3 regions of the Burkholderia sp. AU30198 genome follow, and region 1 is predicted to be linked to each of the others. Evidence: riboswitches for the same ligand, from Rfam matches in the RefSeq annotation. Region 1 holds a riboswitch; each other region holds the start of a gene.
The links. Region 1 has a riboswitch for cobalamin ahead of cobG (precorrin-3B synthase). Riboswitches for the same ligand answer to the same signal wherever they lie in the genome.

Region 1 (10,237 bases):
GAAGTCGGCGTTTTCCCAGCTTCCGCCACCGCCTGAATAGCTTTCGGACCAACCGGCCAGCACCGCGACCGCGAAGCGCTCGCCGCCCAGCGGGTACAGCGCGGGGTAGATCCGGAGCGGCGGCGGCTCGCCGTCGCCGTCGACCCGGTCGGCGGGCTGGTAGTCGGAGAAATTCCACTGCTGAACGACCTGCCAGCCCGCGGTGGACGCGAAACTCACTTTCAACAGCTGCGGGCCCGGCAGGATCGCGTAGTAGATGCCCGACGCGTCGTTCCTGGCCCGGTACAGCGACGGCGCGTTGTCCGCATCGCCGGGCGCGCCGCACGACGCCGACGCCAACTCGCACACCTTGCGCGGCCAGTCGCGATCGGGCACGGCGGTTTTCGCGACCGCGACGAATGGCACGGCGCGGGCTTCGGTGGCTTCACCGGCCGCGTGGGCCGCGGATGCCGCCAGCAGCGCGGCCGTCAATCCCGCCAGGCCGAAAATGCCCGATCGAATACGGGTACCCATTCAACGTTGTCCTTGTAAGGGGGATGGCGCGCCGTGATCCGGCGAAGTGGCCCAGTCTGCCCGAAAGCGCCCGATCCGCCCAGACACTGCGTCGTTGTCAGCCGCCCGCTTCCTGTTCCGCAGAGAGCCGCCGATACGCGCACTCGGACGGGCAGCGTCGCAAATCGCACGCGTCTTCGTCGCACTGCCGGCACACGCGGATCGCGTTCTGCATGTCGTCGGCCAGCGCGCCGACCAGTTGCTCGCAGATCGGCATGAGCTGCGCGCATTGCTCGGGCGTCAGCGTGCGCGTGAGGTCCGCGATCGCCGTGCCGCGCGCGGCAAGCACCTGCTGCACCGCATCGTGCCCGGCCTCGGTCAGCGTCAGCACGACGGTGCGCTTGTCGTCGCCTGGCTCGCGCGCGACGAGCCCTTCCTGCGCCATTCGCTCGGCGAGCCGCACGGCCGACGAATGCACGAGCATCAATTGCCGCGCCAGCGCGTCGATCGTCAGTGCATGCGCTTGCGACAGCAGCACCAACGCATCCACGCTCGACCCGTGCAGCCCCGTGTCGCGGGCGATTGCGTCCTCTACCCGGTCGTTCAGCCCGAGCGCGAGCGCGCCCAGCAAATTGTTCAGGCGTTGCTTTTTCACGTAGGCGCTCCTAGCATATGTGTGCGTCACGCATATAATTTAAACCATCGTTTCACCGATGTCAGCCGCGGCGCGGCCCGCTCGATCCGGGCGGCCGCCCGCCCGCATTCTACGGGTCGACAGGCCGAGTGGAGTCCACGCATGAACGACAACGCGCGCAAGACCGGATACCTGATTATGGCGACGCTGTGCTGGGGCGTCGCCATTCCGTTCAGCAAGATGGTGCTGCCGGCCCTGTCGCCCGCGTGGCTCATCGTGCTGCAGATCGCCGCCAGCGTCACGGTGCTCGCCTGTCTCGCCGCCGCACAACGCGTGAGCCTGACAGGCATCGCGCCGGCGCAGCTCGCCGTCGTCGCGCTGATCGGCATGCTCGAACCGTGCGGCGCGTACTATCTCGGGTTCGTCGGCATGCAATCCACGTCCGCGCTGCACACGGCGGTGATCTTCGCGCTCGAGCCGCTCGGCATCCTCGCGTTCAACATCGCGCTGTTCCGGTTCAGGGTCGACAGGCGGCTGCTGGTGGCGGGCGTCGTCGCGTTGCTGGGTGTCGTCGTCATCACGCTCGGCGACCCGTCGGCGGACGGGCACGCGTCGCTGCGCGGCGATGCGTTCGTGTTCGCCGGCGTGATGGTGGCCGCGCTTTACGTGTCGTTGTCGACACAGGCCGTGACGCTTCCGTCCACGACCGCGATGCTGCTGATCCAGCAGGCCGGCTCGCTGCTGCTGGCGCTCGTGCTGCTCGGCATCGATGCGGGCAGCGGCGGCCCGCACCGGTTGCCGGCGTGGCCGGCCGTGTGGCCCGCGCTCGCGATCGGCGTGCTGCAGTTCACGCTCGCGTTCCTGTTCTATTTCCGCGGCGCGCGCGACAACGCATCGTACTGGAGCGTGGTCGTGCTCAACCTGATCCCCGTCGTCGGCATCGCCGCGTCGATCCTGATCCTCGGTGAATCGGCGTCGCCGATCTACTTCGTCGGCGGCGCAATCACGATCGGCGCAGCGCTCTACACGCACCTGCGCGAACGCCGTACCGAGCTCGCGCCCGCCCGCGCGTGATCAGCCCGCGCTCGCGTACAGCGTCGAATCCGCGAACCCTTCGGCGTCCAGCACGCGCCCGATCAGGATCAACGCGGTGCGCTCGATCTGCGTGCCCTGCACCTTGGCGACGATGTCGGCGAGCGTGCCGGTCACGCGTTCCTCGTCGGGCCAGCTCGCGCGATAGATCACCGCGACCGGGCAATCGGCGCCGTAATGCGGCAGCACTTCGTCGACGATGCGGGCGAGATGGCGCACGCCGAGATGGATCGCGAGCGTCGCGCGGTGCGCGGCAAGCGAGCCGAGCGCTTCGCCTTCCGGCATCGTCGTCTTGCCCGCGAAGCGCGTGAGGATCACCGTCTGCGCGACGCCGGGCAGCGTCAGCTCGACGCCGAGCGTTGCCGCGCACGCGGCCGTGGCCGTCACGCCGGGTACGATTTCGTACGGAATCCCGAGCGCCTTGAGACGGCGGATCTGCTCGCCGATCGCACCGTACAGCGACGGGTCGCCCGAATGTACGCGGGCGACGTCCTGCCCTTTCGCATGGGCGCCGGCGAGCAGCGCGACGATGGCGTCGAGGTCGAGCTCGGCCGTATTGACGACCTGCTCCGCGCGATGGCCGTCGAGCACGGCGGCCGGCACCAGCGAGCCCGCATACAGAATCACCGGGCATGTGCGCACGAGGCGCTGGCCCTTCACCGTGATCAGCTCCGGGTCGCCGGGGCCCGCGCCGATGAAATACACCGTCATCGAAAAATCTCCGTCAATTCATGGGATGACCGGCCGCGCGGCGTCATGCGCGCGCGGCCGGATCGAGCGCGTCGATGAGCGCCGCGGCCGAGTCGAACGCGCGGTCGGCGTCGGGCAGCGGCGGCCGGCGCAGCATCACGACCGGCAGCCTGCGTTCGCGCGCGACGTCGAGCTTGGCTTCGGTGGCCGCGCCACCGCTGTTCTTGCTGACGACGACGTCGATGCCCATCAGCGCGAACAGCGCGCGCTCGCCGTCGAGCGTGAACGGCCCGCGCGCGGCGATGATCTGCGCACGCGCGTTACCGGGATGCGCGTCGAGGCAGCGCACGAGCCAGAACTGGTGCGGCGGGATCGCGTCGAGATGCGCGAGCGGTTCGCGGCCGAGCGTGAACAGCGGCCGCTTGAACGGCGCGAGCGCCGCTTCGATGCCGGCCCAGTCGTCGACCATGCGCCAGTCGTCGCCGGGTTGCGGCGACCACGGCGCGCGGCGCAGCGCCCACAGCGGCACGCCCGCTTCACGCGCGGCGGCGGCGGCATTCGCGCTGATCTGCGCGGCGTACGGATGCGTCGCATCGATCACGAGGCCGATGCCGGCACTGCGCAGATACGCGGCCAGCCCGGCAGCGCCGCCGAAGCCGCCGACACGCACGTCGCAGCGCAGGTCGTCGGGCACCTTGCCGAGCCCGGCCAGGCTGTAGACGTGACGGGGGCCGAGTGCGCGTGCGATTTTCAGTGCGTCGCCGGTGCCGCCGAGCAGCAGGATGCGCGTGCTCATCGCGCTTCCCCGACGAAGCGGCCTTGCCGGTCGATCGCGAACATCTCGACGGCGACCGACGGCGGCACGATGTCGCGCGCGACGCGCAGCGCCTGTGCGCAGACGAGATCGCCGAGCGGCACGCCGTCGGCGTGGGCGAGCTTCATTGCTTCCTGGCTCGTGTTCGCGGCGCGCATCGCGGCCTGCAGCGTGTCGCTTGCGCCCGCGTCGGCCGCCCACTGCGCGAGCAGCGGCAGGTCGATGCTCGAATGGCGGCTGTGCAGGTCGAGATGGCCCGCGGCGAGCTTGCTGAGCTTGCCGAAGCCGCCGCACATCGACAGCCGCGCGACCGGTGCGCGCCGCAGGTGCTTGAGCACCGCGCCCGCGAAATCGCCCATCTCGATCAGCGCCATGTCGGGCAGTTGATAGTGCGCGCGCATCGCGTCCTCGCTCGCGTTGCCCGTGCACGCGGCAATGTGTGCGATGCCGTTCGCCCGCGCGACGTCGATGCCCTGGTGGATCGACGCGATATAGGCGGAGCACGAGAACGGCCGCACGATGCCGGTCGTGCCGAGGATCGACAGCCCGCCGACGATGCCGAGGCGCGGGTTCATCGTCTTCAGCGCGAGCGCTTCGCCGCCTTCGACGCCGATCGTCACGTCGAAGCCGCCCGCATAGCCGTGCTCGGCCGCCAGCGCTTCGAGGTGCGTCGTCATCATCTGGCGCGGCACCGGGTTGATCGCCGGTTCGCCGACCGGCAGCGTCAGCCCCGCGCGCGTGACCGTGCCCACGCCCGGCCCCGCATGAAAATGCACGCCGGGTGCCGCTGCGAGCGCGACGCGCGCGAAGATCAGCGCGCCGTGCGTGACATCCGGATCGTCGCCGGCATCCTTGATCGTGCCGGCTTCCGCACCGTCGGCCGTGGCCCGGCAGAACTCGAGCCGCATCATCACGCGCTGCCCCTTCGGCAACACGATCTCGACTGCGTCGTCCGCACGACCCGCGAGCAGCAGCCGCGCGGCGGCGAGCGACGTCGCGGTCGCGCAGCTGCCGGTCGTGTAGCCGAAGCGCAGCGGCGCGGGCTGTTCGGGGGTCTCGTCGCGCATCACGCGTCCGTTGTGTTCGTCGTGGCCGACGATGCGGTCGTGTCGGCCATATCAGCCGCGTCGGGCTTGCGCACGTCGTACAGCGTGACCGGCAATGGCTGCCGCCACGTATCGAAGCGGCCGAGCGGCTCGGCATGGGCGAGCGACACGCGCGTGAGCGTGCCGCCGTGCGCGTCGCGCCAGGCGGCAAGCGCCATCTCGCCCTGCAGCGTGACCGCGTTCGCGACCAGCCGGCCGCCGGGCTTCAAGGATGCCCAGCAGGCATCGAGCACGCCGGGCGCGGTCGCCCCGCCGCCGATGAAGATTGCGTCGGGCGCGGTGAGCCCCGCGAGCGCATCGGGGGCGCGGCCGGCGACGAGTTGCAGGCCCGGCACGCCGAGCGCGTCGCGGTTGTGCTCGATGAAGCGCTGCCGCTCCGCATGCGCTTCGATCGCGATTGCCTGGCAGGACGGGTGCGCGCGCATCCATTCGATGCCGATCGAGCCGCTGCCGGCGCCGACGTCCCACAGCAGCTCGCCGGGCGCGGGCGCGAGGCGACCGAGCGTCATCGCGCGCAGGTCGCGTTTGGTGAGCTGGCCGTCGTGGCGGTACGCATGGTCGGGCAGGCCCGGCGTGAGTGCCCGGCGCGGCGCGTCGGGGCCGGCCTGGCAGTCGAGCGCGACGAGATTGAGCGCGGCCGTTTCGTCGACGTTCCAGTCCTGTGCAAGCCCGTCGAGACGCCGCTCGAGCGGGCCGCCCAGATGTTCGAACACGCTGACGCGGGTCGGCCCGAAGCCGCGTGCGACGAGTTCGGCCGCGACGGCCGCCGGTGTGCGTCCGTCGGCACTCAGCACGAACAGGCGTCGCCCGGGCAGCAGGTGGCGCGCGAGCGTCGCCAGCGGACGGCCGACGAGCGAGACCGCGCCGACATCCTGCAGCGCCCAGCCGAGGCGTGCGGCCGCCAGCGACAGCGACGACGGCGCGGGCAGCACGCGCCATTCGTCAGGAGACAGCACGCGCGCAAGCGTGGCGCCGACGCCGAACAGCATCGGGTCGCCGCTGGCGAGCACGCAGACGGGCGACGCGCGCCGCGCGAGCACGCCCGCTAGATCGAACGGCGACGGCCACGTTTCGCGCGCGGCCGGCAGCCGCGCGGGCAGCATGTCGAGATGCCGCTTCGCGCCGACGACGAGCGTCGCGTCGAGCAGCGCGCGGCGCGCGCTGCGACCGAGCCCCGCGTAACCGTCGTCGCCGATGCCCACTACCGTCAGCCACGCCGTCATGCACCCTTCCCCATCGTTCGATTCCCTACCGTTTGTTGCGATGCGCGGCGGCCGGGCCGCCGCGCGTTGATTCGTTGATGATCCTGATCCGCTCCCGCGCCGTGCGTGTCGCCCGCCCGCCGATGCGATACGGCGACGACGTCAGCCGCGCGGCAGCGGGCCGATCAGGACCAGCAAGCCCAGGTACATGCCGCCGATCGACGCGATCAGCAGCCAGCCGAGCAGCAGCCACATGAGCGGCCGCACCCCGCTTTTCCTGTACAGGAACGTTCCGCCCGCCACGATCGGCACGCCGAGGCCGGCGAGCCCGACATTCTTCGGCCACTCGGCCGACGGTGCAAGCGGGATCAGCAGGCACGCGAGCAGCATCCAGGCCGGGATGGCCAGCAGGCCCAGCGCAATGCCCATGCCGAACAACTCCGTCCTGCCGAGTTTCATAGCGGATGCCGGCGGTCGCCGATCTGATGTCGAGCCGCCAATCGTACCATTTGCGAGACAGCGCAAAACCGGCTGCGGCCGTGCTGCGACGCGGTTGTGCGACGAATCGCCGATGCCGGATCGTCGTGAAAATCGGGTATCCTACGGCCGTTCGTTCGCCGGTGCCCTTCGGGGCCGAAGAGGGAACACAGGGCGCGCCATGCGCCGCTGTGGCTGCCCCCGCAACTGTAGACAGCGAGCCGATCTCCCCCTCATGCCACTGGTTCCACCGGGAAGGCCGGGAGCCGGCGCCGACCTGTCAGCCAGGAGACCTGCCGGCCTGAAAGTGCGTGCGTGCCAGTCGGCGTCGGGCGGGGTGTACCGATGCGTTGGCCGCGGCGCGACACTGTCCCGGTACCCCGTTGAGTTCCGCCCCCGTTTCGATTCCTGCGTCGCCCGTCGTGCGCCCGTCGGCCTGCCCGGGGCTCGTGCGCGTGGTCGCGGCCGCCGACGGCGGGCTGTGCCGGATCAAGCTGCCGGGCGGCCGGCTCGATGCGCGCCAGGCGCGTGCGATCGCCGCCGCCGCGCGTGCCTTCGGCTCCGGCACGATCGACGCGACCAACCGCGCGAATCTCCAGCTACGCGGCATTCGCGACGGCGCGGCCGACGCGCTGACGCGCGCGTTGCTCGACGCGGGGCTCGGCCCGTCCGTCGATGCAACCTCGAATGCGGCCGCCGACGCGGCCGCGCTCGCAGCGAGCGACGACGTCCGCAATGTGATGCTCAGCCCGCTCGCCGGCCACGACCCTGCCGCGCTCGTCGACAGCCGCGCGCTCGCCGTGCCGCTCTTCGACATGCTGGCGCGCGAGCCACGCCGCGGCGAGCTGTCGCCGAAATTCTCGATCCAGCTCGACGGCGGCGAATCGGTGGCGGCGCTCGATCACCCGCACGACATCTGGCTGGCCGCATGGCGTCGCGGCGACGGCGCGGTGCGCCTCGCGGCCGGGCTGGCCGGCTGCCCGCCGGTCGCGCACGGCGACCCGCCCGCTTCGATCGATGTCGCGCCCGATCAAGGTGTCGCGCTGGTGCGCGCGCTGCTGCTCGCATTCCTCGATCTTGCGCCGGCCGACGTCACGCGGATGCGTACCCTGCTTGCAACATGCGGTGAACGCACGCTGCTCGAACGCGCGCAGCACTATTCGCCCTTCCCGCTCGCGGCCGATCCGGCACTCGTCGGCTGGCGCCGCTCGCACGCCGACGCAGCGCTGCGTTTCGGCGTGCGCCCGTCGCTCGATGCGGCGCGCTGCAACGTCGGCGCGCAATTCGTGCTCGGCCGGCTCGATGCCACGCAACTGGAACGGCTCGCCGCGCTGGCCGAAACCGACGGCGACGGCACGCTGTCGATGACACCCTGGCAAGGCGTGTTCCTGCATCGCGTATCGCGCGAGCGCGCGCCGGCCACGCTCGATGCGCTCGCGTTGCTCGGCCTCGTCTGCGCACCGTCCGACCCGCTGGCGTCGCTGGTCGCATGTACCGGCAGCGCGGGCTGCGCGAAGGCGCGCGCCGACACCAAACACGACGCGCTCGCGCTTGCCGCGCGCATCGGCCACGCGGTCGACGTGCACCTGACCGGCTGCGAGCGCCACTGCGCGCTGCCGCATCCCGCGACGCACACGCTCGTCGCGGTGGCGCCCGCGCACTACGACCTTTACCGGCGCGACGCCGCTGCGGGCCTTGGCGCCCCGCTCGCGCGCCATCTGACGATTGACCAGGCCGCGGCCCGACTGACGGGCGCGCGGCACAGCCAGGACACCACCGATGCTTGACTACATTCGCGACGGGCAGGAAATCTACCGCCAGTCGTTCGCGACGATCCGCGCCGAGGCCGACCTGTCGCAGGTTCCGCCCGACCTCGAGAAACTCGCGGTGCGCGTGATCCATGCGTGCGGGATGGTCGACGTCGTCTACGACCTGCGCTTCTCGGCCGGTGCCGGCACGGCGGGCCGCGCGGCCCTTGCCGCCGGCGCGCCGATCCTGTGCGATGCGAGGATGGTCGCCGAAGGCATCACGCGCGCGCGGCTGCCGGCCGACAATCGCGTGATCTGCACGCTCGGCGAGCCGGAGGTGCCCGATCTCGCACGGCATCTCGGCAACACGCGTTCGGCTGCCGCACTCGAACTGTGGCGCCCGCATCTCGCGGGCAGCGTCGTCGTGATCGGCAATGCGCCGACCGCGCTGTTCCACCTGCTCGACATGATCGATGCCGGCGCGCCGCGCCCCGCGCTGATCCTCGGTTTCCCGGTCGGCTTCATCGGTGCGGCCGAATCGAAGGCGCTGCTCGATGCCGACAGCCGCGGCGTGCCGTACGTCGCGCTGCTCGGCCGGCGCGGCGGCAGCGCGATGGCGGCGGCTGCGGTCAATGCGCTCGCGACGGAGGTCGAATGACGACCGCGCGCGGACGCCTGTTCGGGGTCGGCGTCGGCCCCGGCGATCCTGAACTGATGACGATCAAGGCGGTGCGTGTGCTGCAGGCCGCGCCCGTGGTCGCGTATTTCGTCGCGAAGGGCAAGAAAGGCAATGCATACGGCATCGTCGAAGCACACCTGCAGGACGCGCAGACGCAACTGCCGCTCGTCTATCCGGTGACGACCGAGGCGCTGCCGCCGCCGCTGTGCTACGAGACGGTGATCGCCGACTTTTACGACACGGCCGCCGAAATCGTTGCCGCGCACCTCGACGCGGGCCGCGACGTCGCGGTGATCTGCGAAGGCGACCCGTTCTTCTACGGCTCGTACATGTACCTGCACGACCGCCTCGCGCCGCGCTACGACACCGAGGTGATCCCCGGCGTGTGCTCGATGCTCGGCGGCACCGCCGTGCTCGGCCAGCCGCTCGTCTATCGCAACCAGAGCCTGTCGGTGCTGTCGGGCGTGCTGCCCGAGCATGAACTGCGCGAGCGGCTTGCGCGGGCCGACGCGGCCGTCGTGATGAAGCTCGGCCGCAACTTCGACAAGGTGCGGCGCGTGCTCGACGAATTGGGGCTCGCGAAGCGCGCGCTGTATGTCGAGCGCGCGACGATGGCGAGCCAGCGCATCGTGCCGCTCGACGAAGTCGATCCGATGGCGTCGCCGTATTTCTCGCTGCTCGTCGTGCCGGGGGAAAAATGGCAAGGATGACGACTCCGCCCGCGATCGTGATTCTCGGCGCGGGCGCGCTCGATACCGCGCGGCGCATCCAGGCGCGCTATCCGGGTGCGCTCGTGCATGGCCTCGCATCGCGCGTCGCGGCCAACGTGCCGTTCGACGATCTCGGCGCGCACTTGCGCGAGCTCTATGCCCGCGGCTTGCCGATCGTCGCGCTGTGCGCGGCCGGCATCGTGATCCGCTGCCTCGCCCCCGCGCTCGCCGACAAGGGCGTCGAGCCGCCCGTGCTCGCGGTGGCGGAAGACGGTTCGGCGGTCGTGCCGCTGCTCGGCGGGCTGACCGGCGTCAACGTGATCGCGCGCGAAATCGCCGCGTGCGTCGGCGTCGCGCCGGCGATCACGACGAGCGGCGAACTGCGCTTCGGCGCGTGCGTGCTCAATCCGCCGGAAGGCTATGCGCTCGCCGATCTCGCGCAAGGCAAGCGCTTCGTGTCCGATCTGCTCGCGGGTGCGTCGACGCGCATCGATGGCGCGGCGCCCTGGCTCGACGATGTCGCGCTGCCGCGCGACGACGCGGCCGCGCATGCGATCCGCGTAACACCCGAGGCATGGCACGGCACGCGCGAC
Region 2 (10,237 bases), on a different contig from region 1:
CGGCCGGTGATCGTCATGCAGTCGCCGTGCAGCAGCCCCGCGTCGAGCAGGATCTTCATCACCTGCGGAATCCCGCCGGCGCGATGCAGGTCGGTCGCGACGTACTTCCCCGACGGCTTCAGGTCGCAGATCACGGGCACGCGCTTGCGGATGCGCTCGAAGTCGTCGATCGTCCAGTCGACCTCGGCCGCGTGCGCGATCGCGAGATAGTGCAGCACCGCGTTGGTCGAGCCGCCGGTCGCCATGATCACCGACACCGCGTTCTCGATTGATGCCTTCGTGATGATGTCGCGCGGTTTCAGGTCGCGCTTCACCGCTTCGACCAGCACGCGCGCCGATTCGGCGGCCGAATCGACCTTCTCCTGGTCGGGGTTCGCCATCGTCGACGAGTACAGCAGCGACATCCCGAGCGCCTCGAACGACGAACTCATCGTGTTCGCGGTGTACATCCCGCCGCACGAACCCGACGTCGGGCACGCGTTCTGCTCGACGCCTTCGAAATCCTCCTGCGACATCCGGCCCGCGGTGAATTCGCCGACGGCCTCGAACGACGACACGATCGTCAGGTCCCGGCCTTTCCAGTTGCCGGGGCGGATCGTGCCGCCGTACACGTAGATGCCCGGCACGTTCAGGCGCGCGAGCGCGATCATCCCGCCCGGCATGTTCTTGTCGCAGCCGCCGACGACGACCACGCCGTCCATCCATTGCCCCTGCACGCAGGTCTCGATGCAGTCGGCGATCACTTCGCGCGACACGAGCGAGTACTTCATGCCTTCAGTGCCCATCGACATGCCGTCCGAAATCGTCGGCGTGCCGAAGATCTGCGGGTTCGCGTCGGCCGCCTTCACGGCCGCGACGGCCGCGTCCGACAGGCGCTGCAGGCCGGAATTGCACGGCGTGATCGTCGAATGGCCGTTCGCGATGCCGACCATCGGCTTGTCGAAATCGTCCTTCTGGTAGCCGAGTGCGTAATACATCGAGCGGTTCGGCGATCGGGCCACGCCTTGCGTGATGTGCTTCGAGCGACGGTTGTAAGCCATGGGGGACTCCATCGTTGTCTGGGCAACGCCGGTGAACGGCGTGCCGGTTCGGATCAATCAAGCATGGAGTTTCCGGATTGGGATGTCCAATATATTATTTGTCGCTTATTAAGTCGTTTATCGAATGAGTGAGCCATGGCCGATCCGACTCCCGACCTGCGCCAGTGGCGCTATTTCGCGACCGTCGCCGACGAGCGGCACTTCGGCCGCGCGGCCGAGCGTCTGTCGATGACGCAGCCGCCGCTGTCGCAGGCGATCCGCGCGCTCGAGGACGCGCTCGGCGTCGCATTGTTCGTGCGCACCAAGCGCTCGGTGGCGCTGACGGCGGTCGGCGCGGCGCTGTTGCCCGACGTGCGCCGGCTGCTGGCATCGGCCGATGCATTGCCGCCGCTTGCGCGACGGCTCGCGCGCGGCGAGGCCGGCTCGCTGTCGCTGGCGTTCGTATCGACCGCCGATTACGGGCTGCTGCCTGCGCTGCTGCGCGCGTTCGGTGCGCGCTATCCGCAGGTGCGCCTGCAACTCGCGGAGGCGACGAGCGACGTGCAGATCGACGAACTCGTCGCCGGCCGCATCGACGCGGGGCTCGTCATTCCGCCCGTGCCGCCGCGCCACGCGGCCGGGCTGTCGTACCTGCCTGTCGTGCGCGAACCGCTGGTGGTCGCGATGCCGGCCGCGGCGAGCGACGCGCCGGAAGACGAGCCCGTCCATCTCGCGGAAGTCGCCGCGTTGCCGCTCGTGATCTTTCCGCGTCGTTTGGCACCCGGCTTTTATGACATCATTACGGGCTGCTACGGCGCGGCGGGGGAAACCCCGCGCATCGGCCAGGAGGCGATCCAGATGCAGACGATCGTCAGCCTCGTGTCGGCCGGCATGGGCGTCGCACTGGTGCCGCAATCGCTGCGTAACCTGCGGCGCACCGGCGTGGTCTACCGGCCGCTTGCCGGTCACGCGCCGGTCGTCGAGACGGGTCTCGTGTGGCGCACCGGCGACGTGAGCCCCGTGCTGGCCGGCTTCATCGACGTCGTGCGCGCGCAGGGCGTCGCCACGTGACGTGAACGATAGCGCGCCGGTGCCGTCCAAAGCGCGGTACTGCGCGTGTGCGACAGCCGTACCGCATTCGAAAACTTCTTCGCTAACCCATGATCATTCACCCGAATTTCGACCCCGTTGCGATCCATCTCGGGCCGCTGGCCGTGCGCTGGTACGGGCTCATGTATCTCGTCGGCTTCATCGCGGCGATCGTCGTCGGCCGGATCCGCCTGAAGCTGCCGCACGTCGCGGCGCAGGGCTGGACCGCGAAGGACATCGACGACATGATGTTCTACGGCGTGCTGGGCACCGTGCTCGGCGGCCGGCTCGGCTATGTGCTGTTCTACAAGGCCGATTTCTACTTCTCGCATCCGCTCGACGTGTTCAAGGTGTGGGAAGGCGGCATGTCGTTTCACGGCGGCTTCCTCGGCGTGACGCTCGCGATGATGCTGTTCGCGTGGCAGCGCAAGCGGCACTGGCTGCAGGTCACCGATTTCGTTGCGCCGATGGTGCCGACGGGGCTCGCGGCCGGGCGGCTCGGCAACTTCATCAACGGCGAACTGTGGGGTCGCGTGACCGATCCGTCCGCACCGTGGGCAATGCTGTTCCCGGGCGCGATGCGCGACGATGCGGCATGGCTGCCGAAGCATCCGGAGCTCGTCGAGAAGTGGCATCTCGCCGACGTGTTCATGCAATACCAGATGCTGCCGCGCCATCCTTCGCAACTCTATGAAATCGCGCTCGAAGGGATCGTGCTGTTCTTCGCGCTGTTCTTCTTCTCGCGCAAGTCGCGGCCGATGGGCGCGATCTCCGCGCTGTTCCTGATCGGCTATGGCCTGGCACGCTTCACGGTCGAGTTCGCGCGCGAGCCCGACGACTTCCTCGGCCTGCTCGCGCTCGGCCTGTCGATGGGGCAGTGGCTGTCGATGCCGATGATCCTCGCGGGCATCGCGCTGATGGTGTGGGCATATCGCCGTCGCGCGGCGACCGCCGCTGCGTGATGCGACGCCGATGCACGTGCGAGCGGCGCGTGCATCGGCGCTGGCATCGACAACCTGCAGGTCAATGAAAAACGCCGGCCCTCGGGCCGGCGTTTTTCATTTCGGACTGCCGCGCGCTGCGCGTTACTTCATCTGCACCGAGCCGTTGACCGTGACCGACACGGTGGCCTTGCCGCCTTCGACCGCGATCGGTGCGCTCATCTTGGCGCTGTCCATCGGTGCTGCGGCCATCGCCATCATGCGCGGGTACGGCTGCACGTTGCGGCCGCCGCCGACGTTCACGTCGCGGATCGTGTAGCTGCTGTAACCGAAGGCCTTCGCGGCTTCGTCCGCGCGGGCGCGGAACGACTTGATCGCCTCGGTCGTCAGCTTCTGCTCGGCCGCGCGCTGCGCTTCGGGCGACAGCGAGAACTCGACGTTCGCGACCTGCATCAGGTTCGACAGCTGGCCCGCAAGCTTCGACGCTGCCGCGAAATCGCGCGATTCGAGCGCGACCTCGGTGCGACCGCGCCATGCGGAGATCTTGCCGTCGCGATCGGTGCTCGGATAGACGGAGAATGCACCCGTGTGTGCGGTGACGCCCGAGACGCCCTTCGCCTGCGACAGCGCTGCGTCGGCGCGCTGGTTCAGCTGCGCGGTGAGGCTGCCCGGATCCTTGGCCTGCTGCTCGTAGAACAGCGTGATGTGGATGATGTCCTGCGGCACGTCGGTGCTGGCCTGCGACGACAGCGACAGCACGCCCGCCGGCTCCGGAAAGTGCGGGTTCGCGGTTTGCGCGTGCGCGGTGGAAGACGCGAGCGTCAACGCGACGGGAACGGCAGCGGCAAGGGCGAGCGACAGCGCGAGTGCGGATTTCTTGGTCATTGTTGGACTCCTTGTGCGAGGGCGTGCACGCGGATCGCGCGTGCACGACGCGGGCGACCCGCGCGACGAAAAAAACGACAACCGGCCTGATCGGCCGACAGCGGTTGCTTAGGCTGCGCGAAAGTGCCGCGAGTTCCGCGGCGGCGGCGCGTACTGACCAGATTTGACCTTTGGCGCGCGCCTACTTCATCAGCTTTTCGGTGATGAAGCGCCATTCGGTGCGTGTGACGGGCGTGATCGACAGCCGGTTGCCGCGTGCGAGCACGCGCATGTCGGCGAGTTCGTCGTGTTCACGCAGCGCGGCGAGCGGCACGAGCGGCGATTTTTTCACGTAGCGCACGTCGACGAGCAGCCAGCGCGGCGCTTCCTGAGTCGACTTCGGATCGTAATAGGGGCTTTTCGGATCGAACTGCGTGGGATCGGGGTAGGGCGTCGACGACACTTCGGCGAGGCCCGCGATGCCCGGCTCGGGGCAGCTCGAGTGATAGAACAGCACGCCGTCGCCGATCTTCATCGTGTCGCGCATGAAATTGCGCGCCTGATAATTGCGCACGCCCGTCCACGGCAGCGAGCGCTGCGGTGCGTTGGCGAGATCGTCGATGCTTGCTTCGTCCGGTTCGGACTTCATCAGCCAGTATTGCATGGATCGTGATCGACGCAGAAAAAGGCTGCTACAAAAGAAAACGGCACCGGGCTTTGCCCGATGCCGTTGGATAGGTCCCCGCCTTGGCCGCTAGGCCGGCATCCTGAACCTAGGGTTCAGAATTGGTCGCAGTTAGCAGCACTTCGGGTACATCAGACAGAGTGACGCGCGCGCCCGTGCTACAAATTTCCGCAACCGTGCACATGGCATTGGTTCAAGGAATATATGACCTTGGCGAACCAGGCAGGGAAGCTGACTGAACTGTGTTTCGTTGCGCCAATTTGACCACCGTTGATCGCCGAGATCAAGGGGAATCGACGCATCGATCAAACGTTACTGCGTCTCGTGCTGTGCGAGCACCGCGCCGAGCTGTTCGTTCATCTGGTGCATTGTACGACGGATTTCTTCCGCCGGAAATGCTTCACCATGCCGCACGCTCGTTTGCAACCGCAGCAATTCGGACGCGAGCGACAGCGCCGCCATCACGGCGATGCGATCGGTACCGCGTACCGAGCTGTTAGAGCGGATTTTCGACATTTCGGCGTCGACGCGCGCGACCGCTTCGAGCAGCGCTGCTTCGGTCTCGGCCGAACAGGCGAGCCGATAGGGCTGACCGAGAATCGAGACTTCGATCTGCTTGGTGCTCATGCATGTTCTCCGTGGCTGGCCGCGTCATCGCCATCCGCACGCGCCTGCGCATCCAGCAGGTCGAGCTGGTTGTCGGCTTGCTCCGCGCTTTTCGAGCGCGGCAGCTTTTCGAGAATCGCGTTCAGTTTCACCTGGGCGTCGTCGATCTTTGCCGACAGCGTGTCACGCTCGGCCTCAAGTGCATTGCGTTCGTCGCGCAGTTGCGCGAGTTCCGCGCGGACAGCGTCCGCATCCGCGCGCAATTGCGCGACCTGCTCCTCGAGCGCGAGCCGTTCCGAGTGATAGCGCTTGTTAAGCGAAATCAGACGGCCAATATTTTGAGATAATGTTTCGAGTTCGTTGAGCATTTGCTGCGTCCTCTAAAGACCCAGCATTTTAGCGCGGAATAACGCGCAATCCGACATCTGTAACGTTTCCAGTCGTAACACCCCCGCTTCTTGCCGCGAATCGGCGCGTCCCGTGCGTGTCCGGACGCTTCCTTGACGCTCGCGCGACCCGCTCCTAAACTGGCGCCGCCTCGGTGCTCGCGCGTGGAACGCGCAGTTAAACGGGAAGCAGGGCGCGGGCGCCAGGAGCCCGCCAACCTGCGCTGCCCCCGCAACGGTAAGCGGCCGCGTCCCGTGACGCAGGCCGGCTCGGGCGCGTTTCACGTGCAGGTGTTGCATGCGGACGCGGGCCACTGCGCGTCATCGCGCGGGAAGGCGAGCCGGACCGCCGCCAGCCCGGATACCGGCCGAGACGGGGAGCCCGCACGGGCTTCGTGACGCGCGGCCTGCGGGGAGGCGGGGCGCGCAACGCTTCACGGAATCTTCTTCGATGCTGACCCCAATCGTCCGCGCGGCGCTTCAGTCACGACCGGCCGGCCTCCGCAAGCGGGGGCGCCGCACGTCGTGTGCGGCGCCATGCGCGGCATGAGCGCCGCGCGCGCCACCGCGATCTGGGCCGCGCTGGCCGCGGCGGTCGCGTTGCTGTTCGTCGCGTCGCTGTCGATCGGCAGCGTGCCGATGTCGCCATGGCAGGCACTTGCGTCGCTCGTGCCGCATGGCGGCGACGCGCTGTTCGCCGACATCGTCCGCACGCTGCGTCTGCCGCGCGCGCTCGCGGGCTTCGCATGCGGCGCGCTGCTCGCGCTCGCCGGTGCGCTGCTGCAGGTGCTGTTGCGCAATCCGCTCGCGGAGCCGTACGTGCTCGGCGTATCGGGTGGCGCGGCCGGCTTCGCGCTCGTCGCGATGATCGCGGGCGGCGCGTGGTGGCTCGTCGACGCATCGGCGTTTGCCGGCTCGCTCGTGTCGGTCGCGCTCGTGCTCGGTCTCGCGCGCCGCGAGCTGTGGCGCGGCGAGTCGCGCGACGCGTCGCCGCGGCTGTTGCTCACGGGCGTCGTGATCGCGGCAGGGTGGGGCGCGCTCGTCACGCTGCTGCTGTCGCTTGCACCCGATGCACGACTGCGCGGGATCATCTTCTGGCTGACCGGCGACCTGAACGGCGTGACCGCGCCGTGGTTCGCATGGGGCGCGCTGGTGCTGGCCGCCTGCGTCGCGCTGCCGGCCGCGCCGCAACTGAACGTGCTGCTGCGCGGCGATGCGACCGCGCTCGCGCTCGGCGTGCCCGTTGCGCGCCTGCGCGTGCGGATCTATCTGGTCGCGTCGCTGGCCGCTGCGGCCGCGGTGACGACGGCCGGCACGATCGGCTTCGTCGGCCTCGTCGTGCCGCATGCACTGCGGCTCGCCTTCGGCAACGACCAGCGGATGCTGCTGCCGGCCGCGATGCTCGCGGGCGGCGGCGGCGTGATGGCGGCCGACCTGCTCGCCCGCACCGCGATCGCGCCCGCGCAACTGCCGGTCGGCGTGATGACCGCGTTGATCGGTGTGCCGGTGTTCCTTTGGATGTTGTTGAGGAGGCCGATGCGATGACGGGGGCCGCACTGCACGCCATGGCCGGCGACATGAGCTACGCGGCCGTCGACCTGACGCTGAAGGCCGGCGCGCGCACGCTGCTCGACGGCTTCACCCGGGCGTTCCGTCCCGGCGAGATCTGGTGCGTCGCCGGGCCGAACGGCGCGGGCAAGACGACACTGCTTGCGACCCTCGCCGGGCTGCAGCCGCCGGCCGGCGGACAGGTCGAGATCGACGGCCGGCCGCTTGCCGCATGGCGGCCCGAGCAGCTCGCGCAGCGCCGCGCGCTGATGCCGCAGCAACTGCACGACGTATTCAGCGCGACCGTATTCGACACGGTGCTGCTCAACCGCTTTCCGTATCTCGGCGGCTGGGGCTGGGAGCGCGACGGCGACCGCGCGGCCGCGCGCGACGCGCTGGCGACGTTCGACCTCGCCGCGCTCGCGTCGCGCGACGTGTTGTCGCTGTCGGGCGGCGAGCGGCAGCGTGTCGCGCTGGCCGCGACGCTGTGCCAGGACGCGCCGTTGATGCTACTCGACGAACCGCTCGCGCATCTCGACCTGCACCACCAGATCGATTGCCTGACCGCGCTGGCCGCATGGCTCGACGCGGGCCCGCGCACGGTGCTGTTCTCGTGCCATGATCTGAATCTCGCGCGGCGTTTCGCGACGCACGCGCTGTTGCTCGACGGCCGCGGCCACGCGTGGGCCGGCCCCGTGCACGACGTGCTGACGCCCGAGCGTGCGAGCGATGCGTTCGGTTATCCGCTGGTGCTGATCCGCGAGAACGGCCGCGATGCGCTGCTGCCCGCGTGGCCCGAGCGACAATGACCTTTCCTTTTCCGATGCGCGGCGCAACCCGCGCCAACGACACGGCTTCTCGATGACGACCCCGACCCACTTCCCGCCCGCGATCGCACCGCTCGACGACGCGCTGCGCAAGCGCCTGCAGCACGTGATCGACCACAAGACCAAGCCGCCCGGCAGCCTCGGCCAGCTCGAGGCGATCGCGCTGCAGATCGGCCTGATCCAGCATACCGAGCGGCCGGTCGTACAGCGTCCCGTGATGATTGTGTTTGCCGGCGATCACGGGATTGCCGCCGAGGGCGTGAGTCCGTATCCGCAAGCGGTGACCGCCCAGATGGTCGCGAATTTCCTCGCGGGCGGCGCGGCAATCAACGCGTTCGCGGGCGCCGCACAGAGCGCGCTCGAAATTGTCGATGCGGGCGTCGCGTCGCCGCTGCCGCTGTCCGACCGGCTGGTGTCGCTGCCGGTCGCGCGCGGCACGCGCAACTTCGCGGCGGAGCCGGCGATGACGCGCGACGAGGCGATGACGGCGATCGCGGCCGGTGCGGCACGCGTGCGCCTGCATGCGTCGCTCGGCACGAACGTGATCGGCTTCGGCGAGATGGGGATCGCGAACACGTCGTCGGCCGCGTGCCTGATGAGCCGGCTGCTCAGCGTGCCGATCGATGCCTGCGTCGGGCGCGGCACGGGCCTCGACGACCAGGGCCTCGCGCACAAGCGCGCGGTGCTCGGTCGTGCGCTCGTCAAGCACTCGCACGCGATCGCACCGCTCGACGTGCTCGCGACGTTCGGCGGCTTCGAGATCGCGATGATGACGGGCGCGTATCTCGCGGCCGCGAGCGAGCGGATGACGATCCTCGTCGATGGCTTCATCGCGACGGCTGCGCTGCTCGTCGCCGAGCGCATCGCGCCCGGCGTGCGTGACTACTGCGTGTTCTCGCATACGTCGCACGAGGCCGGGCACCGGCGCATGCTCGAGCATTTCGGTGCGAAGCCGCTGCTCGCGCTCGACCTGCGGCTCGGCGAAGGCACGGGCGCGGCGCTCGCGCTACCGCTCGTGCGTGCGGCGGCTGCGTTCCTCACGGAAATGGCGAGCTTCGAATCGGCCGGCGTCGACAATCGTGACGCCTGATCGCACGCGCGGCGTGCGGGCCGAACTGCGCTACTTCTTCGTCGCGCTCGGCTATTTCACGCGCGTGCCCGTGCCGCGCTCGATCGGTTATGCGGCCGGCGACCTCGATCAGGCCGCGCGTTATTTCCCGCTCGTCGGCGCATGTGTCGGCGCGTGGGGCGCGCTCGTCTATCTCGCTGCGCTGCGTGTGCTGCCCCCGTCGATCGCGGTCGGGTTGTCGATGGCCGCGACGCTGCTCGCAACCGGCGCCTTTCACGAGGACGGCCTGGCCGACAGCTGCGATGCGTTCGGTGGCGGCTATACGCGCGACGACGTGCTGCGCATCATGCACGACTCGCGGATCGGCACGTTCGGCACGGTCGCGCTCGTGATCTCGCTCGGCGTGAAATGGCAGGCGCTTGCGTCGATGCTGCCGTTGCGTGCCGCATGGACGATGATCGCCGCGCACGCGGCGAGCCGCGCGGCGGCCGTGAGCTTGCTGATGACGCTCGACTACGTGCGGCCCGAAGGCAAGGCGAAACCGGTCGCACAACGGATGGGTGCGCGCGCGGCGTGCGTCGCGGCGCTATTCGGATTGCCCTGGCTGTTCTGGCCCGACTGGCGCATGGGTGTCGTCGCATGCGTTGCGCTCGTGCTCGTGCGCGCGTGGGCCGCCCGCTATTTCGTGAAGCGGATCGGCGGTTATACGGGTGACTGTCTCGGCTTCGCGCAGCAACTGTGCGAACTGGCGATCTATCTCGTGGTGCTCGGATGGACGTCGTCCTGATCCGTCATCCGGCCGTCGGCGTCGAGCCGGGCATTTGCTATGGACGCAGCGACGTGCCGCTCGCTGCACCGCCCGACGCCGGCGCGCAAGCCGTGCGCGCGCATCTGTCGGCACTCTGCGCGCCGTTTCCCGAACAGGTCTGGACGAGCCCGCTGACGCGCTGCGCATCGGTTGCCGAACGGCTCGCGCAAGCATGCGACGTGCCGCTGCGGAACGATGCGGACTGGCAGGAAATGGATTTCGGCGCGTGGGAAATGCAGCGCTGGGACGATATCGATCGCGCGGCGCTCGATGCGTGGGCGGCCGACCTGATGCATGCGTGTGCGCACGGCGGCGAAAGCGTCGCGCGGTTTGCTGCGCGGGTCGCACGGCGGGCCGATGCAGTGGCGCAGCTCGACCGGCCACAATGGGCGGTG
Region 3 (10,237 bases), on a different contig from region 1:
AGAGCGCGTCGGACGGGTTGGATTCTCGTGTGTGATACACACAACTCAAAATTACTGCTTCTTCCAAGATTGGTTGTGCTGCGAAGTCAGCACAACAACCCTCTTTGCCTGATGACCATAGCGAGTCGGTCCCACCCCTTCCCATCCCGAACAGGACCGTGAAACGACTCTACGCCGATGATAGTGCGGATTCCCGTGTGAAAGTAGGTAATCGTCAGGCTCCTTAAGCCAGAAACCCCCGCCCGAAAGGCGGGGGTTTTTGCATTTCAGCGGCGGAAATGCAGTGGTACGTATCTCGATCGCATTCCCCGTTCAACATCGGCAATCCGCGTGCATCTCGCCGCGATCTGCCGAGCGCGCTCCCGTCGATATCTCGCCATTTCCTGCCTGTTGCGACAGCTGATGAAGAAACTCGTGCCGCTTCTGTTTTGCTTCTCGTTGCTGGGATGTGCCGCCCAGCAACAACAGGAATCGGGCTGTGTTCGAGCACCGTTCCATGCCAAATTCCAGGACGCGGATGGCGATGTCGGCCCGTTCGCCAACATGAAGTTCTCGATGATTCGCGCTTCCGACGGCGTCGTGGTCTACCAGGGGACAACCGACGAGCAGGGGCGTGCCGATTGGGCCGATGCATGTCGAGGCGAACAGTACAGGCTCCGCCAAGACGGACTTCTGGGCGAATGACGCAAACGGAGTCTATCGTCGCCGATATTTGGCTCAATATTCATTTTCTTCGTCGAATCGCACGCGCCGGCCATCGCCGCGCCGGATCGAGTCTATGCGCATAAAGTAATTTCCACTCCACTTGCGCCCAAAGCGAAGCACCGGCGCTTCGCGGTAATATCGCCACTCGCCCCGGCCGCGCGCATGTGAGTGGCCGGCGTCTCCCGCCTCTCCACCGACTGCATCGTTCATGACAGCCCGCTCTGCCCAAGGTGATCGGACGACCGACTTCTTGCCGTATCTCGTCGCCGCGACCTTCTTCATGGAGTACCTCGACACGACCGTAATCGCGACTGCGCTGCCACAGATGGCGAACTCGTTCGGCGTCGGGCCGAACGCGCTGAGCCTCGGGATGACGGCCTACATGCTCGCGCTCGCGGTATTCATCCCGATCAGCGGCTGGATCGCAGACCGATACGGCTCGCGCACGGTGTTCGGCAGCGCGATCGTCATCTTTACCGGTGCGTCGGTACTGTGCGGGCTGTCCAATGGCGTGGTGGCGTTCACGGCCGCGCGGCTGCTGCAGGGCGTCGGCGGGGCGATGATGGTGCCGGTCGGGCGAATGATCGTCGTGCGCAGTACGGAGAAGGCGAAGCTGATGCGAGCGATCGCGACGATCACGTGGCCCGGCATCGTTGCGCCGGTCGTCGGGCCGCCGATCGGCGGTTTCATCACGACCTATGCATCGTGGCGGTGGATCTTCCTGCTGAACGTGCCGTTCGGCATCGCCGCGCTGGTCTGCACGTGGCTGCTCGTCCGCAACACGCGCGCCGACGAGCAACGGCCGCTCGACTGGGTCGGCTTCGTGCTCGCGGGCGGTGCGTTGACGTGTCTGTTGATCGGCACCGAAACGGCCGGCCAGCAGGATGCGCAGTTTGCCCGTGCGGGCTTGCTCGTGGGCGCCAGCATGCTGTTCGGCATCGCGGCCTGGCTGCATGCGCGACGGTGCGAACACCCGCTGCTCGACTTCACGACGCTGAAGGTGCCGACGTTCTCGGTCACGGTGGTCACCGGCTCGGTCACGCGCATGGCGATCAATGCCGTGCCGTACCTGCTGCCGCTGCTGTTCCAGATCGGCTTTGGACTGTCGCCGTTCCAGTCGGGCCTGTTGCTGCTCGCCAGTGCGCTCGGCAACCTCGGCATGAAGGCAGGCACGTCGTGGATACTCGACCGCTTCGGCTTCCGGCGCGTCGCGCTCGTCGACGTGACGATCGTCGGCTTCTTCACGATCGCGTGTGGCTGGCTGACCGCGTCGACGCCGCTGGCGATCACGCTGCTTGTCGTGTTCGTCTACGGATTGACGCGGTCGATGCAGTTCACGACGCTTGCGACATTGGCCTATGCGGATATCCCCGCCCAGCAGACGAGTGCCGCCAGCACGCTGTGGAGCGCGGCACAACAGATGACGATCGGGATGGGTATCGCGTTCGGCGCGCTGTCGCTGCGGGTGGCGGCGTTGGCGCGCGGCGATGCAACGGGCGTTCACTACGTGCTTGACGATTTCCGCTGGGCATTCATCGCCGCGGGCGTACTCGCGTTGCTGACGTTGCCGGGTTACGCACGGCTGGCGGCCAACGCGGGCGATCGGCTGCGAGCGGGCATGGCGCGCGGGTAAGTCGGCTCGGCGCTCACATTTGCGCGGCGGTCGGTGCGGGTTTTCGTTTTCGCTCGCTCACCTAAGGGCAAGGTGCGATTCGGCCGATATGCGATTTTCGCGACGATGCCGGTGTGATGCGGGAACTTCTGCGCATTTCCTGCACTAATCTGCCGCCGAGCCGCCGAGCCGCCGAGCCGCCGAGCCGCCGAGCCGCCGAGCCGCCGAGCCGCCGAGCCGCCGAGCCGCCGAGCCGCCGAGCCGCCGAGCCGAATCGCTCCTCCCCATGCGAGGCGATAGAAGTCACTGCGCGTCGTGAAAGATGATGCCGACCGTATGACGATGACCGGCCCGGACGCGGCTCACGCCGTGGCGCAGGTTGACGCGATAGACGCCGCGCGTGCCCTGCACCGGTCTGCCGTGGACTGCGAAAATCACCGCGTCGCCCTGTGTCAGCGGCACCACGTCCGCGCGCGATTGCATGCGTGGCCGCTGTTCCGTCAGGACGAACTCCCCGCCCGTGAAATCGCGCCCCGGCGCCGACAGCAGGATGGCGACCTGGAGCGGGAACACGTGCTCGCCATAGAGATCCTGATGGAGGCAGTTGTAGTCGTCCGGGCCGTATTGCAGGATCAGCGGGGTCGGCCGTGTCTGTCCCGCCGCGTGGCAACGATCGAGGAAGCTCGCATGGTCGTCGGGATACCGGGTGTCGATGCCGAGCGCCTGGTTCCAGCGATTTGCGATCGGCGTGAGGTGCGGATAGATCGTTGCACGCAACTCGGCAATGAGCGGAGGCAGCGGATAGGCGAAATACTTGTATTCGCCGCGCCCGAAGCCATGTCGCGCCATGACGACGCGCGATCGGTAAAGCCCGTCATCCGGATACCGCGACGCAAGCGCATCGCATTCGTGCGCTGACAGCAGGCCCGGCACGCGCGCGCATCCATGGTGATCCAGTTCGGCAGCGACGGCTGCCCAGTCGAGCGCGTCCATCCGTTGTGCGATGTCGGCGGATTCGACTGCGGGCTGCGGATCGGTACGAGGCACCGACTGGCTTCGCTGTGCGGCAGGTGGCATGAAAAGAGGCAGCGAAGCGGTGTCCGGTGGCGTTGCGCGCATGATGGGATCCACGATGAGAGTCGATGGCCCCAGTCTAATGTCGCACGAATGCCGATGCGCTCCAGATCTTGCGCTTCAATTCGGATGGACGGGGAAGCGCGCGTGGCGCGAAGAAGCCAGGTGGTGCGACACCGGCCCATGCGACGCGCGGTGTAGCGGAGCAGGGGAGCCGGGGAGCCGGGGAGCCGGGGAGCCGGGGAGCCGGGGAACAGGGGAACAGGGGAACAGGGGAACAGGGGAACAGGGGAACAGGGGAACAGGGGAACAGGGGAGCCGGGCGCGCTTCAGCGGAAAGGCGAGGGTCGAATCTGCACGAGGCGACGCGACCGGCTTTCACCGGCCGCCGTCGCCGCTCGCTCAGGCCACCGACCGGAACAACCAGTAGAGCCCGCCGGCAAGCACGATCGACGCCGGCAGCGTCAGCACCCACGCCAGCACGAGGCTGCGCACCGTGCCCCATTGCAGCCCGGAGCCGTTCGCCGCCATCGTGCCCGCAACGCCCGACGACAGCACGTGTGTCGTCGACACGGGCAATCCGTACACGTCGGCCGCGCCGATCGTGAGCATCGCGACGAGTTCGGCCGACGCCCCCTGTCCGTACGTCAGATGCTGCTTGCCGATTTTCTCGCCGACGGTCACGACGATCCGCTTCCAGCCGACCATCGTGCCGAGGCCCAGTGCGATTGCGACCGCAACCTTCACCCACGTCGGAATGAACTTGGTCGCGTGATCGAGCTGCTTGCGATAGTTGTCGATCGCGAGCTTGTCGTCGGCGGCGAATGCGGGTTGCCCGGATTTCTCGATCAGGCGGATCGCTTCGGATACCAGATACATCGTGTTGCGCACGTTGTCGATGTCGCGTTGCGGCACGGCGGCCATCGAGCCCGACGCGCCGACCGCGGTCGCGAGCGACGTGGACAATTGCTGAACGGCGGGGATCACGGCCGGCGTCAGCTCGCGATGCTGGACGTAACGCTCGACGTCGGCGCGCGGGTTCGCGGACGGTGCGACGCCGTTCGTGTACTTCCCGAACGTCGCGGCGGCCTGGTTCGCGACCGCAACGAACGTCTGCGTCTCGGCCGGCGTGACGGCCTTGTTCAGCGCATAGGCGGTCGGCACCGTGCCGATCAGGATCAGCATGATGAGGCCCATCCCTTTCTGCCCGTCGTTCGAGCCGTGCGCGAACGACACGCCCGTGCAGGTCAGGATCAGCAGGCAGCGAATCCAGAACGGCGGCGGCTGGTCCTTCGGCGGCTCCTTGTACAGCTCCGGAATCCGCACGAGGGCTTTCAGCACGAGCAGCAGCAGCGCCGCACAGAGGAAGCCGACGATCGGCGAGAACAGCAGCGACTTGCCGACGCCGAGCGCCTGGCCCCAGTCGACGCCGCTCGTGCCGGACGGCCCGTGCATCAGCTGGTTCATCAGCCCGACGCCGATGATCGACCCGATCAGCGTATGCGAGCTCGACGACGGCAACCCGAAATACCAGGTCGCGAGGTTCCACACGATCGCGGCGATCAGCAACGCGAACACCATCGCGAAGCCCGCACCGCTGCCGACCTGCAGGATCAGCTCGACCGGCAGCAGTTGCAGGATGCCGAACGCAACGGCGCCGCTCGAGATCATCACGCCGAGAAAGTTCCACAGGCCGGACCAGATCACCGCGACGTTCGGCGTCAGCGAGTGCGTATAGATCACGGTCGCGACCGCGTTCGCGGTGTCGTGGAAGCCGTTGACGAATTCGAAGCCGAGCGCGATCAGCAGTGCGGCGCCGAGCATCAGGTACGGGAACAGCGACCCTTCGCGCATCGGCGACAGATCGTCGATCAGGTGCGTGGCGATATAGACCGCGCCGATCGCGAGCACCAGCAGGAAGACGGCATAGCCGAGCTGCCTGGTGCGCTCGACGGAACCCGGACTGTTCGGGGCAGACGAAGCAGGTTGATTCATGACGGTATCTCGTAAGGGAACCGCGACCGATCCTAGCTTCGGCTAGCAGTCAGTTTGATGACAGCAGGGATGACGAACGGCGGGGCTTGCAGCGATGTAAGGTGGACATCGCCATGCGATTGCGATACGAGACAACACGTCGGCGGGCGTCGTGGCCCATATCGCGAACGCAACACGGCAGGAGGCTATGCACCAGTGTCGCGCGGATCGCCTTCCGCGATCAACAACCAGCCGTGCGGCGACGCAGCGAATGTCGTGCACGATAGCGGCGCCACGTCGATGCGGGTTGCTGCGCCGGAATCGATCCGCAGCGCATGCGCGACGGCCGCGCGCACGATCGGCGCATGCGTGATGGCGACGATGTCTCGACCGCGTTGCAGCGCGTTCAACCACGCGCCGACGCGGCGCATGGCTGCATCGAACGATTCGCCGCCGTGCGGCGACGCCAACGGATCGCCGATCCACGCGCCCAGTTCGTCAGGCCAGTCGCGCGCGAGGTCGTGTAGCCGCTTGCCGCGCCAGCTTCGGTAGTCGATGTCGCGCAGTGCGTCGTCGATGTCGGCGTGCAGGCCGAGCGCATCGGCGGTCTGCACCGCGCAGCGGGCCGGGCTGCACAGCACGAGCGAGCCGGCGACGTCCGTCCACCGGTCGCGCAGCGCCGCGGCGTCGGCGAGCCCGTGCGCGTCGAGCGGGTCGTCGTCGGGAAACGTGCCGGTGCGCATCGCCCGGGTCGATGCGTGTGCAATCAGGCGCAGCGAGGCATGCATGTTCATGGAGGTTTTCGGGGGAGCCGGGACGGGCGCGTTCGTCCACTTTTCGCCGCTTCAATACGCGAACGTTCGCGCGTACAATTCGCCCGATACGAAACGCGGAAGCCGGTGCAATTCCGGCGCGGTCGCGCCACTGTAACCGGTGATCCATGATCCCGGAAGCCAGACCTGCCTTCGTACCCATCCATCATTTGCCGGGGCGCGATTCCCCTGAGGTGCATCCATGAGCGAAGCAGTGCTGAAGCCGGCGGTCGTGCCGGCGCCCATCCCCGTCCGTGAACTGTTGCCGTGGGCCGTGTTCGTCGGCCTGATCCTGTTGCTCGCCCTCTATTTCGTCGGCGCGGAACAAGGCGCAACGTCGCTCGTGCCGGGCATGTACGTGCACGAATTCGTCCACGACGGCCGCCATCTGCTCGGCTTCCCCTGCCACTGACGCGGAGTTCATGATGGTCGGAAAGCTGCTCATGCGCGGGATGCTCGCAGGCATCGCCGCAGGCCTCCTCACGTTCGGTTTCGCGAAAATCGTCGGCGAACCGCAAGTCGATCAGGCGATCTCCTTCGAAGAAAAACTCGACGCCGCCAAGGGCGACGCGCCGGAACCCGAGCTGGTGAGCCGCCACACGCAGGCCGGCTTCGGCCTGCTGACGGGCGTCGTGACCTATGGCGCGGCGTTCGGCGGGCTGTTCTCGCTGGTCTTTGCGTATGCGTATGGCCGAGGCAGCCGTCTCCCGGCACGGCCGCTGGCCGCCTGGCTCGCACTGGCGGCGTTCATCGCGCTCGTGATCGTGCCGAACATCAAGTACCCGGCCAATCCGCCGTCGGTTGGAGACCCCGACACGATCGGCTATCGCACGGGGCTGTTCTTCCTGATGATCGCGATCTCGATCGCGACGATGGTGTTCTCGGTCAGCGTGCGCCGCCATCTGCTGGCGAAGCTCGGGCAATGGAACGCGTCGATCGTCGCGGGGCTCGTGTTCATCGCGATCATCGCGGCCGTGCAGCTCGGGTTGCCGTCGATCAACGAAGTGCCGGCTGCCTTCCCGGCCGTCGTGCTGTGGAAGTTCCGCGCCGCGGCGATCGGCATGCAGGTGATCATGTGGACGACGATCGGCCTGCTGTTCGGCGCATGGGTCGAGCGCGGCGAACGTATCGGCATGCGCGCCGCCTGACGCGCATTGCAACGGGGCGTGCCTAGCGCAGCATGCGCGGCGCGCTCCACGTCGATTCGCGCGCCAGCGCGACGAACGCGGCCAGGTAGTCGATCGACGCATCCGCCTCGCGGATGCCGAGGAAGATCTGCTTCGCGATCCCCTTCTTGCCGAGCTTGACCGGCACGACCGGCATCCGGTCGGCATATTCGTCGGCCAGCCATCGCGGCAGCGCAGCCACGCCGCGCCCGCTCGCCACCATCTGCAACATGATGTCGGTCGTCTCGATCGACTTGTGCCGCTTCGGCACGATGCCGGCCGGCGTCAGGAACTGGTTGTAGATGTCGAGCCGGTCGGTTTCGACCGGATAGGTGATCAGGATTTCGTCGGTCAGCTGCTCGGGCGTCACGTAATCGGCGTTGGCGAAACGGTGTGCGTCCGCGACCACCAGCACCTGCTCGTAGTCGAACACGGGGTCGAAGCGCAGCCCCGGCTTGTTCAGCGGATCGGGCGTCACGAGCACGTCGATGTCGTAGCCGAACAGCGCGCCGATCCCGCCGAACTGGAAGCGCTGCTTTACGTCGACGTCGACGTCGGGCCAGCGCGACAGGTACGGCGACACGACCTTCAGCAGCCACTGGTAGCACGGGTGGCATTCCATCCCGATACGCAGCGTGCCGCGCTCGCCCTTCGCGTACTGCTTCATTCGCTCCTCGGCCAGCTCGAACTGCGGCAGCAGCCGGTTCGCGAGCTTCAGCAGATACTGCCCGCCCTGCGTCAGCCGCAGGCCGCGCCCCTCGCGATCCCAGATCGGCGTGCCGAGCTGCTGCTCGATTTTCCGGACGGTATGGCTGAGCGCCGATTGCGTGACGTGCAGCGCATTGGCGGCTGCGGTCAGCGAGCCCTGGCGCTCGACTTCACGAATGACGACGAGATGGAATCGTTCCAGCATGGTTATCGCTCATCCTGCATTTTCATGAATAACTTTAATGGATGAATGAAATAATGCCATTTTATTTCATGGTTTGAAATCCCTATCATGGTTGCCGGACCTTCACTACTTCTGGACGGCAGCGCCATGGCGACGACACACAATCTCGGTTTCCCGCGCATCGGCGCCAAGCGCGAACTCAAGTTCGGCCTCGAACGCTACTGGAAGGGCGAATCGTCGCGCGATGAACTGAAGGCGCTCGGCGCGCAACTGCGCGAGCGTCACTGGCGCGACCAGCGCGACCTCGATCTCGCTCCGATCGGCGACTTCGCGTTCTACGACCAGGTGCTCGACATGAGCTTCACGCTCGGCAACCTGCCGAAGCGCGTGCAGGGCTTCCACGGCGATGCGCTCGACAACTATTTCCGCGTGGCGCGCGGCCGTTCTGCGCAGTCGGCGGAAGAGCATGCCGCGTGTTGCGGCGGCGTCGCGGCCGGCGAAATGACGAAGTGGTTCGACACGAACTATCACTACATCGTCCCGGAATTCCACGCCGACACGAACTTCTCGCTCGATCCGTCGCGCCTGCTGCAGCAACTCGCCGAAGCGAACGCGCAGCGCGTGAAGGCGAAGCCGGTGATCATCGGCCCCGTCACGTACCTGTGGCTCGGCAAGGCGAAGGACGACTCGGATCGCCTCGCGCTGCTGCAGAAGCTGCTGCCGGTGTACGGCGCGTTGCTCGACACGCTGACCGCACAAGGCGTCGAATGGGTGCAGATCGACGAACCCATCCTCGTCACCGAGCTCGACGCCGAATGGCAGCAAGCATTCAAGACCGCGTATGCCGCACTCGAAACGCGCCGGATCAAGGTGCTGCTCGCGACGTACTTCGGCCAGCTGCAGGGCAACCTGGCGCTCGCCGCGTCGCTGCCGGTTGACGGCCTGCACATCGATGCGATCAACGCCCGTGACGAAATCGACGCGCTGGTGCGCGAACTGCCGGCCGAGCGCGTGCTGTCGGTCGGTGCGATCAACGGCCGCAACATCTGGAAGACGGACCTGAACACCGCGCTCGACTGGCTCGAGCCGCTGTCGAAGCAACTGGGCGACCGTCTGTGGCTCGCACCGTCGTGCTCGCTGCTGCATGTGCCGGTCGACCTCGCGAGCGAAGCGAAGCTAGACGCCGAGATCCGTTCGTGGCTCGCGTTCGCGCTGCAGAAGCTCGACGAACTGAAGGTGCTTGCGACCGCGCTGAACCAGGGCCGCGACAAGGTGGCCGATGCGCTGGCCGCGAACGCCGCCGCGATCCAGTCGCGCCGCCATTCGCCGCGCGTGAACCACCCGGCGGTGAAGGCTGCGATCGCCCGGATCGACGCGCAGCTCGGCAACCGCGTGAGCCCCTATACGCAGCGAGCGCCGAAGCAGTCGGCCCGCCTGAACCTGCCGGCGTTCCCGACGACGACGATCGGCTCGTTCCCGCAGACCGGCGAGATCCGCCAGGCCCGCAGCCAGTTCAAGGCCGGTGCGCTGGATGAAGCGGGCTACCGCGCGGCGATGCAGGCTGAAATCGAACGCAGCGTGCGCGAGCAGGAAGCGCTGGAACTCGACGTGCTCGTGCACGGCGAAGCCGAGCGTAACGACATGGTCGAATACTTCGGCGAGCAGCTCGACGGCTACGCGTTCAGCCAGTTCGGCTGGGTGCAGTCGTACGGTTCGCGCTGCGTGAAGCCGCCGATCCTGTTCGGCGACATCAGCCGTCCGAAGGCAATGACCGTCGAGTGGATCACGTATGCGCAGTCGCTGACGAACAAGCCGATGAAGGGAATGCTGACCGGCCCGGTGACGATCCTGAACTGGTCGTTCGTGCGCGACGACCAGCCGCGCTCGGTGTCGTGCTACCAGCTCGCGCTGGCGATCCGCGAGGAAGTGCTCGATCTCGAGAAGGCCGGTGTGGGCGTGATCCAGATCGACGAGGCCGCGCTGCGCGAAGGGCTCCCGCTGC

Region 2: it holds a riboswitch for cobalamin, as region 1 does, so the genes downstream of both, LGN19_RS20390 (FecCD family ABC transporter permease) here and cobG (precorrin-3B synthase) in region 1, are expected to answer to the same signal.
Region 3: it holds a riboswitch for cobalamin, as region 1 does, so the genes downstream of both, LGN19_RS30785 (CbtB domain-containing protein) here and cobG (precorrin-3B synthase) in region 1, are expected to answer to the same signal.

What each region holds. Positions count from the first base shown of each region.
Region 1 covers NZ_JAIZSA010000004.1:300,751-310,987, forward strand. The annotation lists gene LGN19_RS12395 (hypothetical protein) at 1-513, opposite strand, end outside; gene LGN19_RS12400 (MarR family winged helix-turn-helix transcriptional regulator) at 611-1,147, opposite strand; gene LGN19_RS12405 (DMT family transporter) at 1,289-2,200, shown strand; gene cobM (precorrin-4 C(11)-methyltransferase) at 2,201-2,929, opposite strand; gene LGN19_RS12415 (cobalt-precorrin-6A reductase) at 2,973-3,704, opposite strand; gene LGN19_RS12420 (cobalt-precorrin-5B (C(1))-methyltransferase) at 3,701-4,789, opposite strand; gene cbiE (precorrin-6y C5,15-methyltransferase (decarboxylating) subunit CbiE) at 4,789-6,051, opposite strand; gene LGN19_RS12430 (hypothetical protein) at 6,193-6,459, opposite strand; cobalamin riboswitch at 6,632-6,823, shown strand; gene cobG (precorrin-3B synthase) at 6,930-8,294, shown strand; gene LGN19_RS12440 (precorrin-8X methylmutase) at 8,287-8,913, shown strand; gene LGN19_RS12445 (precorrin-2 C(20)-methyltransferase) at 8,910-9,644, shown strand; gene cobJ (precorrin-3B C(17)-methyltransferase) at 9,641-10,237, shown strand, end outside.
Region 2 covers NZ_JAIZSA010000009.1:84,372-94,608, forward strand. The annotation lists gene ilvD (dihydroxy-acid dehydratase) at 1-1,040, opposite strand, end outside; gene LGN19_RS20355 (LysR substrate-binding domain-containing protein) at 1,176-2,090, shown strand; gene lgt (prolipoprotein diacylglyceryl transferase) at 2,180-3,070, shown strand; gene LGN19_RS20365 (SIMPL domain-containing protein) at 3,194-3,934, opposite strand; gene LGN19_RS20370 (EVE domain-containing protein) at 4,116-4,577, opposite strand; RNA gene ssrS (6S RNA) at 4,649-4,830, opposite strand; gene LGN19_RS20380 (cell division protein ZapA) at 4,911-5,225, opposite strand; gene LGN19_RS20385 (ATPase) at 5,222-5,572, opposite strand; cobalamin riboswitch at 5,727-5,978, shown strand; gene LGN19_RS20390 (FecCD family ABC transporter permease) at 6,137-7,135, shown strand; gene LGN19_RS20395 (ABC transporter ATP-binding protein) at 7,132-7,947, shown strand; gene cobT (nicotinate-nucleotide--dimethylbenzimidazole phosphoribosyltransferase) at 8,000-9,055, shown strand; gene LGN19_RS20405 (adenosylcobinamide-GDP ribazoletransferase) at 9,045-9,821, shown strand; gene cobC (alpha-ribazole phosphatase) at 9,806-10,237, shown strand, end outside.
Region 3 covers NZ_JAIZSA010000017.1:204,585-214,821, reverse strand. The annotation lists rRNA gene rrf (5S ribosomal RNA) at 108-220, shown strand; gene LGN19_RS30815 (hypothetical protein) at 403-684, shown strand; gene LGN19_RS30810 (hypothetical protein) at 718-915, opposite strand; gene LGN19_RS30805 (DHA2 family efflux MFS transporter permease subunit) at 914-2,338, shown strand; gene LGN19_RS30800 (2OG-Fe(II) oxygenase) at 2,621-3,394, opposite strand; gene LGN19_RS30795 (inorganic phosphate transporter) at 3,794-5,386, opposite strand; gene LGN19_RS30790 (histidine phosphatase family protein) at 5,572-6,159, opposite strand; cobalamin riboswitch at 6,205-6,347, shown strand; gene LGN19_RS30785 (CbtB domain-containing protein) at 6,380-6,589, shown strand; gene LGN19_RS30780 (CbtA family protein) at 6,603-7,325, shown strand; gene LGN19_RS30775 (LysR family transcriptional regulator) at 7,348-8,256, opposite strand; gene metE (5-methyltetrahydropteroyltriglutamate--homocysteine S-methyltransferase) at 8,383-10,237, shown strand, end outside.